One region of the Metabacillus sp. RB-C-LZQ-3-1 genome, then DNA from elsewhere that is predicted to be linked to it. Evidence: riboswitches for the same ligand, from Rfam matches in the RefSeq annotation. Region 1 holds a riboswitch; each other region holds the start of a gene.

What was found. Region 1 has a riboswitch for cyclic di-GMP ahead of AC4GZ8_RS19535 (hypothetical protein). Riboswitches for the same ligand answer to the same signal wherever they lie in the genome.
Positions count from the first base shown of each region.
Region 2: linked by a shared signal. The riboswitch ahead of folE (GTP cyclohydrolase I FolE) and the one ahead of AC4GZ8_RS19535 (hypothetical protein) in region 1 are both predicted to bind cyclic di-GMP.
Region 3: linked by a shared signal. The riboswitch ahead of AC4GZ8_RS25980 (EAL domain-containing protein) and the one ahead of AC4GZ8_RS19535 (hypothetical protein) in region 1 are both predicted to bind cyclic di-GMP.

Region 1 is NZ_JBZFLI010000014.1:101,938-106,155, forward strand. Features, by position in the region: gene AC4GZ8_RS19525 (PKD domain-containing protein) at 1-1,403, shown strand, start outside; gene AC4GZ8_RS19530 (helix-turn-helix domain-containing protein) at 1,736-1,951, shown strand; cyclic di-GMP riboswitch class II at 1,975-2,058, shown strand; gene AC4GZ8_RS19535 (hypothetical protein) at 2,301-2,612, shown strand; gene AC4GZ8_RS19540 (hypothetical protein) at 3,033-3,566, shown strand; gene AC4GZ8_RS19545 (hypothetical protein) at 3,563-3,967, shown strand; gene AC4GZ8_RS19550 (hypothetical protein) at 3,961-4,197, shown strand; gene AC4GZ8_RS19555 (hypothetical protein) at 4,217-4,218, shown strand, end outside.
Region 2 is NZ_JBZFLI010000007.1:254,572-258,789, reverse strand. Features, by position in the region: gene AC4GZ8_RS13920 (6-carboxytetrahydropterin synthase) at 1-306, opposite strand, end outside; gene AC4GZ8_RS13915 (DNA methyltransferase) at 401-1,717, opposite strand; gene folE (GTP cyclohydrolase I FolE) at 1,790-2,359, opposite strand; cyclic di-GMP riboswitch class I at 2,437-2,522, opposite strand; gene AC4GZ8_RS13905 (DHA2 family efflux MFS transporter permease subunit) at 2,868-4,218, opposite strand, start outside.
Region 3 is NZ_JBZFLI010000040.1:466-4,683, forward strand. Features, by position in the region: partial or broken gene AC4GZ8_RS25965 (hypothetical protein) at 1-91, shown strand, start outside; gene AC4GZ8_RS25970 (antitoxin VbhA family protein) at 102-269, shown strand; gene AC4GZ8_RS25975 (MerR family transcriptional regulator) at 585-1,124, opposite strand; cyclic di-GMP riboswitch class I at 1,438-1,523, shown strand; gene AC4GZ8_RS25980 (EAL domain-containing protein) at 1,617-2,345, shown strand; gene AC4GZ8_RS25985 (response regulator) at 2,421-2,789, shown strand; gene AC4GZ8_RS25990 (MarR family transcriptional regulator) at 3,038-3,616, opposite strand; gene AC4GZ8_RS25995 (hypothetical protein) at 3,804-4,109, opposite strand; gene AC4GZ8_RS26000 (hypothetical protein) at 4,099-4,218, opposite strand, start outside.

The DNA.
Region 1 (4,218 bases):
AAATAAACTCAGCCTTACGAGAAGAAGATACAACATATGGACGAGTAAAATGGGGTATCGTTCCAAAAACGCATGGAGATGGATATAACGTTCAATATTACTACACAGATAATGTAGATAATACAAGGGGTTATATTGATACTGGAATGGATTTATGGACTGATGGAGCTGCTCCTGCTATTCAATTTAGAAATTATAGTGATACTAGTGATTTTTTTAGTAGAGGTTGGTCTACAGCAGCCATTGATGTTCGATTAAAGTATAGTGATCCACATTCAGGATATAAGCGTTCACGTTATGCTTGGTCAACATCAACAGTTACACCGACAACATGGTCTGCTTGGAGTACCAGTTCAAATTACGTTGTTTCGAATAGTAGTTACGGGCAATGGTATCTACATGTTCAAGCAGAAGATAATGTTGGTAATATTGTGACAACTTATAAAGGTACGTATAATTTTAATAATCCACCGAATGCTGATTTTACAGAAAGTCCTAATCCAACTGACCGTACTAAAAATGTATGCTTTACAAATAAGTCAACTGATCCTAATGGAAATGCGTTAACTTATGATTGGGATTACCGTAAAAAGGGTACTACGACGTGGATTAACATGAGTACAACTACAAATCCTTGTTTTAAATTTAGTGAAGTTACCACTTATGAAGTAAGACTGATCGCAACTGATTCAAATGGTGCTAGTGATTCATTAATTCGCGATGTTGTAGTGGTTAATTTACCACCTGTCGCGCAATTTAAATTTGATAAGTCAACTTACTATATTGGTGACACTATGCAGATAACCACTCTTGCTTATGATCCAGATGGAGATGCTATTACTCATTATTATGAAATTACGAAACCGAACAATGTTAAAGTTACGTTTAATACTCCTAATTTTTCTTATATCCCGGATATACCAGGGTATTACACCTTTAAGCAGACAGTAACTGATACATTCGGAGCAAGCGATACCGCAACATCTACGATTTATGTAAATGATTTAACTCTAAAAGGATATGTTAAGCACACACCTGAGTGGGTACAAAAGCACACTATAAAAGGGAATACACCTAATCAATTCTATTCGGGTGAGAAATTTATTTTAGAAGCTGATGTAACAGCATACCCTATCACTTACCTAAATGTTAAATTTGATGGTTATCAAGTAAACGGAAATCTTTATACTTCTACCGTTAGTTTACCTTACAATACACCTACATTTAGAAATGGAGAATTATTTGATTCAACATGGGTTGAGGGTGGAACGCAATTAGCTAATGGAACAGCAATATTCTCATTTGAAGTCAAATATAGTAATGGAATTGTGAAAAGGGATACCGTACAAGTAGAGATTATTGGAAGTGTATTTGATGTATTTAGGGTTCATAAGAAATTTTAGACTTTAGAATTATTTGATCACTCTTACTATGATAGAGTGGTCTTTTTTTATTTTTTCCAGTATAAAAATATAGATTCTACAAAAAATAATTGTTCCATTACCTCGAATAAAGTCGGAATAATATGGAATTTTTTTGTTTCTATCTTGGGTAATTATGTATTATACTTTTTATATAATACATAATTATTACAAATCACTAACAATAAAACCAGAGACTTATTACCATTTCGGAAAAGTTCATATGGAATAATAATACACAGTATTATGACTTATAATCTATAGAGTTTTTAGCGAAAACCTTTTAAACTGTATAATTAGAAGGGCTGAAATTAATGCGAATTGATGTGAAGAAGAAATTTGGTCAAAAAGTTAGACATTATAGGAGAAAAAAAGGTATCTCGCAGGAAGAACTTGGGCACTTAACTAATCTTCATCAAACATACGTGAGTGATGTAGAGAGAGGATTACGAAACATTTCGCTTGAAAATATCTATGAAATTGCGATTGCTTTAGAAGTTAAAATGTCTGACCTCTTGGATTTTGACTAATTTCCATCATCATCTTAATAATAAAAATAATTGGAAGTATTGAAAGAATGTTCTTATTTGGGCGCTTTGAACATTCATGAACAAGTAGCGCAACCGGCCATTATGTAAGTTATGGCTTTTTATTTTGTTTCTACAAAATATCAGAACATTACATCAATTTTATAAACCTGTTTGTTATTTATCATAAATCAACCCCCAATTTTATAAGAGGACTATCGAATTATATTTATATGAGCTTATAGATTCTTATATAAAAAATTCTTATTTTGTTTAAAAGTAGTGAATCTAAAAGTTTTCTCTTAAATTTCACATATAATAAATTCAAGAGAAGTGAAGGAAGGTTTTCAACATGCCATTAATCCGAAACAGGGAAGGTATAGATAATTTATTATTAAGTGCAAGAGAATTTGTTGTTAGAGAAAGTTTGATTTTAATTAATGAAGATACTGTTGCAGAACATATTTCTTTAACTAAAGAGCTTAAAACGGTATGGGAAGACGCTTTTAGTGAAACAGTAGATGTACTATACGCAACTTCTAAAGAATATCCTTTATCTAAAGTACCTAAAACTCAGAGAGATAGTCTTTTAAAAGTAAAATATATTGAAAACAGTTTCATATTAACTCGTGACGAAGTAAAAGAATATCTTTTAACTCATTAAGGGGGTAAGTAAGATTTTTATATCTTACTTACCCTTTTTGTTTTCTTCTCTTATTGAATGAACTAGGAAGATACGATATAATAAGGATATTCAAACTTTTTCTTTTTTCTTTTTTATGCGACCATATTTCCGTTAAGGTCAGCTGTTTACTACCAAACATTTAGAAGCCTCTGGGCTTAGGTTCGACACTTCATTGTGTCTTTATTAAACCTAATGTCCAGGGGCTTTTTTGTTTTGTCTTGGAAAAAGAGAGTGTTTGAAATAAAAAAACTTTTAGAGAGAGGAAGTATTTTATGAAAGGTGAGAGTTTACTGATTTGTAATGTATGCAGTGGTACTTGTGAAAAGACATTTATCCGAATAAAAGGAAAGTCTTTCTGTTCAGATGATTGTCTTTTGAAAGAGGAAGGAGATGAAGGGAATGTTTAAGCTAACATGCTTTGCTCCAGCTCATCCTTCTAAACTTGGACCCGCTTTAGCAGCAGTACATTTCAAAAATGTGAAAGGTAAGTTTGTATGGCAAATGGATGGCGCTCAATTTGTAATCGAGCCATTTAAGAATTACGGTGATCATCAAGCGTCATACGGTTACAGAGTTTATTTTGATGGTTCCATTGATGGTGCAATGTATTTATTTGAAATGTCAATGGGTTGTTTTTCACCTCAGATTAATGGGGTTGAATACACAATATATCATCAATCTAAAACTCAAGAATCGTGGATTAAGGACTTCCTAAAACGCCCTTCTTTCCGTACTTCAGATGTTCGGGGAGTGTTTCGTAAAGGTGATGTAGGAGTTGTATGTCTCCCTGATTCTACTGTAAACTTACAGATTCGCAAAAAAGGGACTAAACCATTCAAATTGATAGAGTTATTAAAAGAGATCGATTGTCTAAAGCATGACATTATGCCTGTGGACTACGATCTTTTTTCAGTTCAAGGGGTTGCAATATGAATGTATTCAATTTCTATACTAAACAAAGTCAATTTACGATTGGCCCGAATTACGTGGTCAAGAATGGTGGAGAAGTGGTTGCGGAAGGAACGATATTTATTTTTCAACTGCTTTTAGGATATCCAGCTTGGATTATCGTGAACGCGGAAAATGAATTTATTCCTCCACAAATTATTAGAACCGAAAGAGTGATTTCTGTTTTGCCTGAACATGAACATTTCGATGGGATTCAATGCCCTCCAAAGTTTCTATACCAGGTAGATTTTGTCTTAGATAAAAAAGCAAAAAGAATCACTGTTAACGCTGTAGATGAAGCTCATGTAATGGAGTTTGTCAAAACTTATTATCAAGAGTCGACAAACATACGAATTAACCAAACAAAGGAGAGAGTATCATGTTAAAAAATAAAATTGAGGATTTATTCAAACCACAATATATGAAAGAAAAGTTGTTCTATATGCTTAAGAAAAACGGTGAGTTCATTAAGCTTGATACGAATTTAGGCTATTTATATTCTCTACCAATCGGTGAATCTGAGGGAAAAGAAATTAGAGTAGAAGTAGCTTTACGATCAGGAAGAGAACTAACTATTCTTAATGCGTTTGTTAACGAACTTTCAGTTTCAGCTTAATTTAGGAGAGTGTAAAATAAT
Region 2 (4,218 bases), on a different contig from region 1:
TGAAATAATGTTTTCTGTTGTAGGGATATTTTCTTTAAAATATGGAATCTCTTTATTTAAGAACTTGCCATCTAATTCATTTTGCACAAAAGATTTTACAACTTTATCAATATCTGTGATATTTACAACAATTCCCGATTCACTGTTTAAATGACCTTTTACCATGACTTCAAGTGTATAATCGTGCCCATGACCGTGTTTGTTACTACACGGCCCAAACACCTTAATATTTTCCTCTTCACTCCAATCTTCAATGCGGTAGGAATGTGCTGCTGAAAAATACATTTTTCTTGAAAGGTAAAGCATGAAGGTGTCCTCCTATCAATTTTTTCCTATAGGGAAAATATTGCTTCATTATTAAGTTAAGATAAAATCTAAATGATGTAGGAACCTTTATCTTTTAGGATCTCTTCTTCATCATGTAACTATATCCGAATACATCTGTTATTCTTATCACTTCTTCATCAATTTTCTCAATGGTTTGAATCCAATCATTATTAATTTGTTTTTCAATTTCTTTAGCTTTTCTTAATAAAGACTCTTTTTCTATTAAATAAGTATTAGATTCTTGATTTATTTGAATCATACTAAAATGATTACGTTCAACATGTACAACATGATAGAAAATCCATGCTAATGAATCTTCAATTCTTAACAAATATCCTTCTTTTGTTTCTATTGGGATAGGCCTCGTAATCGTATTTTGAATGACTTCTTGAAGATTGTCATCCGCTATAGAAGGCATCAGAAGTTTAAATGTGAATTGCTCATTATTATTGAAGTCAACATCTGATAAATAACTAAAAGCCTCAATTTCCAGCTCTTTTTCTCCAACAAATTCCTTTAGTTTTGTTAGTTCGTATAAAGAAAAGGGTATATCAGATTTTTTGATATAAGATGATCCGCTTAAATATTCAGGATTAAAGTCTTCAATAAACGAATGAAGATTGATATTTATATCCATCTTTGAGAAGCGTTTCTGTGTTGTTCTTATCGAAAAGGCATGATTATCACACGCAAACCAACGTCGTTTTAATTCCTCTGCTACATAGGGCATCGTCCCGCTTCCACAATAAAAGTCACCTATTAAATCCCCTTTTTTTGTAGTAGCTTCAAGGATCCTTTTTAACAATGCTTCGGGCTTTTGAGATGGAAAATACGTATTCTCTTCTCCTAAATCATAACCGCCTAGATCATCCCAAACCGATGGATATACAACATCATCTTTTTTAAGATAATTCCTAGTTTTACTATAAAAGAACAGTGTTTCATGTTGATATCCGAACTGATTTATACCAGTATTCCATGGCGTTTGGGCATGTTTCCAGATAACCTCCATTAAGAAGTTCTCTTTGCCAAAAACTTCATCTAAAACTACTTTGACGTAATGAGCCATAAATAGATTAATTTGTAATACAACTGTTCCTGTATCACTCAGTAATTCTCTCGCAAGTTCTATTCTTTTTTTATAGTCTTTTAAATACAATTCGGGTTGAAAATAATCTCGAACAGTCCTTAATTCATCCCAGGGATGAACAAATTCAATCCCCTTATCATTTTGCATAGAAAATATTAATCCAGAATTAAATGGTCCATCTAAGTAAATCATGTCAAACTTTCCGGAATAACCATCTGCAATTAACTGCTGCATAATTCTTTGATTATCACCAAAAACAATAGAACGATGTAAATTATTTATTTCTGGGTAAATGAACAACGTGATCTCTCCTTAGCATTTACCGATATGAGCGGCAATCCTTTTTATCATTATTTTTATCTTCTGGACCTATCAATCTCTCTGCAAAGCTCTCTCAAATTCATCTACAAGTGCAACATTTTCTTTAAAAACACCTTTTTTAATCGTTGTTACTGTTGAGCTTCCTGGTTTTTTCACCCCTCTAGCACACATACATAGATGCTGGCCTTCGATGCTTACGATCACTCCATCAGGTTGCAGAACATTCATGACAGCATTTGCAATTTGTTGTGTCATACGCTCTTGAACTTGCGGTCTTTTGGAGACTAATTCTACCAGGCGGGCAAACTTACTTAACCCTACGACTCTGCCATTTGGAATATAGCCGATATGCGCCTTACCAAAAAACGGAATTAGGTGATGTTCACAAAATGTATAATAGTTGATATCTTTCACAACAACGATGCCTTCATACTCTTCTTCAAAAGTTGTTGTTAAAGCTGTTTCAGGATCAACACCTACTCCCGCAAATACTTCACGATACATTTTTGCCACACGTTTTGGTGTATCTACTAATCCTTCTCTATCAGGATCTTCTCCCAATAACTCTAAAATTCCACGTATATGTTCCTCTAATAAAGCCTTTTTCATTTCAACAGTCATAATCTTTCCTCCTCATAAAAGTATAAAAAAATGCCTACCAAAATAAGATTGGTAGGCATAGCTTTTTTCCAATCCTTTTCGGTAACCCGGCGACCGTAGAGAAGTTCTCCTTAGGCCCGTAGCTTTGCGTCCCCAACTTTCGAAGGGTTTGCCATTATCGAAGGTATGTCATTTTTATTTATATCGTCAAATAGTCCTGAATTGTTTAGTGGTACTTTTACCCTTTTAGTATATAACTACTATATTTTCAAGTAAATATATTTTTATTTTTTATAATTATATGATAATTCAAGCGTGTTTCAGTCGAATATTGTCGACAATCTGCAACTTAACTTCTACAGTTGTTCCATACCCTTTTCAATCACTTTTATGACGGTGTTTACTTTCATATTAACTTTTTTCACCATAAACATTCACATTTATTTTTATAGAAACCACTTGATTATGTTGAATAACTATTCTTAAACGAAAGAGCCGATCCCCTTATCGGAATCGGCTCTCCATATTATTATATCGTTTTAGGCTTCATCTGTGGCTTAGCCTCGTTATTTAATTTCTGAACAGCTTCTTTGCTTGTATCTACACGTTTTACAAAGATAGAAAGAACTAATGCCACAATATTTATTCCTAAAGCAACGTAGAATGAATATTGAATTCCCGCTAATAATGATTTCTGCATGAGTAATGCCTGACTAGAAGCAGTTAAAGTTGTTGGATCTACACCAGACATTAAGTTTTCTGCTTCTGATGTTGTTACGGAGTTCATGATCGTTACAAGAATAGCCGTACCAATGGAACCGGACACTTGTTGTACTGTATTATTAACAGCTGTACCATGTGGGTTTAATACGTTTGGTAATTGATTTAACCCATTTGTCATAATTGGCATCATCACCATTGACATCCCAAACATACGAAGGGAGTATATGAAAATGATATGACCATAACTAGTGTCAAGCTGTACATTTGCTAACATGTACGTGGAAACAGCTGTTACCGATAAGCCTAAAACTGCAAGAACACGCGGTCCAAATTTATCGAATAACTTACCTGTAATTGGTGACATCAATCCCATAATGATCGCACCAGGTAACATCATTAATCCTGAATCAAGCGGTGAAATACCTCTAACATTTTGCACATAAGCAGGTGTTAAAATCATACCGGAAAACATGGCTACTGCATTCACAATCATAATAACTGAGCCAAGTGCAAACATTGGATATTTATAAACGCGTAAATCTAATAATGGTTTTTCCATTTTCAATTGACGAACAACGAAAATAACTAAAGCAATCACACCAGCGATCAGAGTTGTTAAAACGATTGGATCTGTCCAGCCATCTGAGCTTGCTGAACTGAAACCATATAATAGACCTCCAAAACCAATTGAAGATAAAACAACTGAGAAGTAATCAAGCTTCGCTTCTTTGTTTTGCTCCATTACATTTTGGAATTTAAAGAACGCTAATAATAGTGTTATAACAGCTAATGGTAAAATCATTTCAAATAGTAAACGCCAGTCATAGTGTTCAACAATATAACCTGATAAAGTTGGTCCGATTGCCGGAGCTGTAATCATAACTAATCCAAAAACACCCATTGCTGCACCACGTTTTTCACGTGGAAAGCTGACAAGCATAACATTCATTAATAAAGGTCCCATTACAGAAGAACCTGCTGCTTGAATCATACGACCTGTAAGTAATAAACTAAAGTTAGGTGAAAATGCTGCTAATGCTGTACCTAACGTAAAGATAATCATCGATGTGATAAACAAGCTACGGTTAGAAAATCTTGTGAGTAAAAAGGCCGAAGCCGGAATTAATACACCACTGACAAGCATATAACCAGTAGCA
Region 3 (4,218 bases), on a different contig from region 1:
AATGACTCGAGAACGAGATCGTCAGCAACAAAAAACAAAAGGTAAAAGCAAATCAAAACAACGGTACAAAGGCATGGAACTAGAAAGGTAAAGGTGATGACATGAGCGAAAAATGGGAGAAAGCTATGAAGTATGCAAAAGCCACCAACGCCATAGAAGGATTATATTTAACTCCTGAAGAAGAAAAACTGATTATAGACAACTTAGAGGGAAAAATCACTGATGAGGAATTTCATAAACGAGTATTAGACATGGTAAAATCAAAGTAGCTGGCAGGCTCAAGGGTGGTGTTTTGGGGGAAATCCCCCCTTCACCCTTTATAAACCTCCCTAAAATCTATCGATAATTAACTTGATAATAGTCAATCCATTCATACAATTTTTTATATAGCTTTGAATATTTTTCAAAAGAAATTCGATCAGTTTTAAATTTATAGCCCAATATTAAAAGTTGAAAGATTATATTTTCCTCAACTAGATTTGTTGAACAAAATTGATTTTCCATTTTATTTTAACTCCTTAAAAATACCAAATAAGAAATATTATATTTGATATTTTTGTAATTAAAAAGGACTTTTATACTATTTATCTATCAATTTTATTTCGAAGGAATCTTTTCCACCATGATTGTTTTGGTTCTTCTGCTACTGCAATCTCTAAACGCTTTTCTTCCAGTGAACGATTCAACTCGTGGATAAGTATTCGATCTCTCTTTTCAACCACATCCTTCATTTTTGCTTCAAATGCTCGAAACATCATTTCTCGTTCTTCCTCTACTGCTTCTTTCACGATTTCCCTTAGTTCACTCTTTGATACACGCATTGTATCTTCATTCACAGGTATCGTTAACGTACCGTTATTTTCTTGTGGAAACATTGATACAACAGCTTTTATAGCGTCATTCTTGCTCATATTATTTGCTAGAAATTCTTTTAGTTTTCTTAACGGCATAATGTCTTTTTCAAAATAAGCACGACGATTATGTTCATCTCTATAAAAGCGATAACCAGCGTTTTCTAAATCAATAGACCATCTTCTTAAATTAGATGTAGTAACTTCAAGTAGATCAGCAATATCCTTCGCCCAATAGGCTCTATGTGTTTCCTCATGATTAGTGTTATCCATGGCGTTTATCACCTCTCTATTTAAAATTCTAGGAATAAATCATAAATACCTTCTTGTCAATTAGTAAATCACATAGCAACAAGAAGCAAACAAGAGTAAATGAAAGAACTTACTTTTAAATTATAGGGTTATTTTTGTGTTATTTCCCAAACTGAAAATCGTATAATTTGCCCAAATATGACTAAATATAGAAATTGAATCGCAAATCAACTTCCCAAAAGAGCTATTATGTAAACTAAAAACATAGACAAAAGTCATGTATTTAATTGTCAAATTTTGTTGTAATTTGTTAGAATAGCACTAGTTTAATAATTCCCGATAAAGGCAAACTTATCGAAAGGTAAGGACGCAAAGCCAAGGACCTAAAGCATTTTTTGCTATGGTAGCCTAGCCACCGAAGAAAACTAGATCAAAAAGGTGAACCTAGGCTCTTCAGGTTCACCTTTTTGTTTATTTTATATGTAAAAAAATGGAATAAGGAAGGTGTGAGTTTTGTCTATTGAAGATTTTATAAAGGAAGAAAAATTCTTCCACCATTTTCAGCCTATTTTTTGTCTGAAAACTGGGAATATATTGGGTTTTGAAGTACTTCTCAGATCCAATATGTATTCTAATCCTGAATATATTTTCCAAGAAGCAATAAAAGGAAATAAGCTCTATGAATTAGATTCTGGGTCTATTCATAAAGCTATTTCTACCTACAATTCAGCAGGATTATCTAAAAAAGACGGGAAATTATTTTTGAATATACTTCCATCGACTATCGTAAATCCTGATTTCCCATATTTTCTCAATAAAATTATGGCTGAAAATTATTTAAATAGTCAAGAAATTATTCTAGAGATTTCTGAATCTGAAAATATTCAGGATTTTGATACATTTAAAACTAGAATATTGGAAATAAAAAAACATGGATTTTTAATTGCTATTGATGATATTGGACATGGATATTGTAATTTGAAAACTATTATAGAGCTAAATCCAGACTATTTAAAGTTAGATCGATATTTTTCAAAAGAACTAAAATCTTCTAAACAAAAACAATCCCTTATTTCATTTTTTCTAAATTATTGTCAAGAATATAAAAGTCAATTAATTTTAGAAGGTTTAGAAGATGAATTGGATATGGAAATGGCAAAATCCTTAGGTATTCCTATTGCCCAAGGTTATTTATTAGGAAAACCAGCTTTATTAACAGAATTCTACAATTATCATCTATAAACTATAAATTAATTTTTTTAAAGTTTTAGTATTACAATATAAAGCCGAGTTTTTCCCTAAAGGGGAGAAATAATTATGAAAAAAGTATTAATAGCAGATGATTCTTCATTTATGAGAACAACGATTAAAAAAATTATTGAACAAGAGGATTATCATGTAATTGCAGAAGCTAAAGATGGAAAAGAAGCAATCGATTATTTTGAACATTACCAACCAGATATAGTATTACTTGATTTAACAATGCCTAATATAGATGGAATTGTGGCTCTTAGAGAAATAATAAAAATTAACCCTAAAGCCAAAGTGATAGTATTTTCAGCCTTAGCTACAAAATATACGATGATAGAAGCAATACGATCTGGAGCAAAAGATTTTATTATAAAGCCACATTTCGAACAATTAATACCCACAATAAAAAGACTTTCAGAATCTCTTACAGACTAAATTAGGTTGCCTTTAGGGCAACCTTTTTGCCTTTAGGGCAGATAACGAAAAATATATAAAATAAAGGTTGTAAAACTTAGGACGAATTGCTATTTAATATAGAGTAAGAAGGGAAGAAGTTAAAAAAGTAGGTTTAACCCTTGATATTACTAGTTTTTTTGATAGTTTCGTAGTAATGAAAAATCATTACTTTTGTAATGAAAAATCATTACTACGAAACAAATAAAAAAGAGCCTTAATTTTAGGCTCTAAAATAATTTTTCAGGTAACTTTTTAAGTTCAGCAGGAGTTTTTCTAAACATAGCTTTTAGAGTTCCATTTACGTTGTCTCTATCTCCTGAAAACATGATATGAGGGTTTACAAATAAAGCATAAGCTCTAACATTATTATCTTCTAAACCACTTTCAGAACGTGCTAGAATCCCTTTATCGATTAACCCCTTTATAACTGGATTTACATTCTGCTTTTTCTTTCCTAAAACTGTTGCAAGATCAGTTTGAGTTAAAGGTGTTGAATTAGTTTTCTTGCAATCTTCTACAATGCAATTAGATTCAATTTCAACATGAGGAGCAATATCTATTAAAAAAGTTTTTTCGGCAGTAGTTAAATATTTAATTTTACGCAAGTATAAAAGATTGGCTTGGTTCAACTGGACAAACCTCGCTTTATTTTTTACTTTTCTTTCAGGAATCAATATCATTCCTCTAGAATTTGCTTTAGTTTGCAATTCAGTAGCAGTTTTAAGTTCTTCTTCTGTTAAAATCTTTTCATTTTGAATTTCTCTTAATCTAGCTCTCTTTTCAGCTTCATTAAAATTTTTTCTCATCTAATTCCTCTCCCTATGTAGCAGGAATTAGTCCCAATATGTTAGAATATAAATATCCTATAAGTAATAAAGGGACACTAATTCCTGTCCTCTATGATTTGAGAAACCGCCTATCCGACCAAAGACAGGGCGGTTTTTCTTTTTTCTATATTTCGACAATAACAGTAAAATTTCCTTTTTCATAGACTTATTGACGAGTCAACCTTTCAATTTCGCTTTCAGTTCTAAAAACTCTTTTATTCAAAGCTTGTAGATCATTATCTCGTTCATCTAGCTTTTTACTAATTTGAATCAAGATTGCAGTAATATCTTTAGGTTGTTCTGCTTCTAAACGAAGGGTTGTTTCTTCTATACGTACTAGTTGTTCCTTAATCTCTTTAAATTGCTTTTTATTTTCTTCCGACTGCTCCTGACTTTCATTCTTAAACTTATCAAAATCGCCTCTGAATTCACTTAAAGCAGTCAAAATCATATCTAGTTTTTTATCGGTCATTGTCCTTCTCCCTTTCTATTTTCACTCTCAAACTCTCTAAAAGCTTATCATCTACTCTTTTAGGCTTGTACCCCATTCTATCTATCAAAATACCCTCTATGACCTTCAT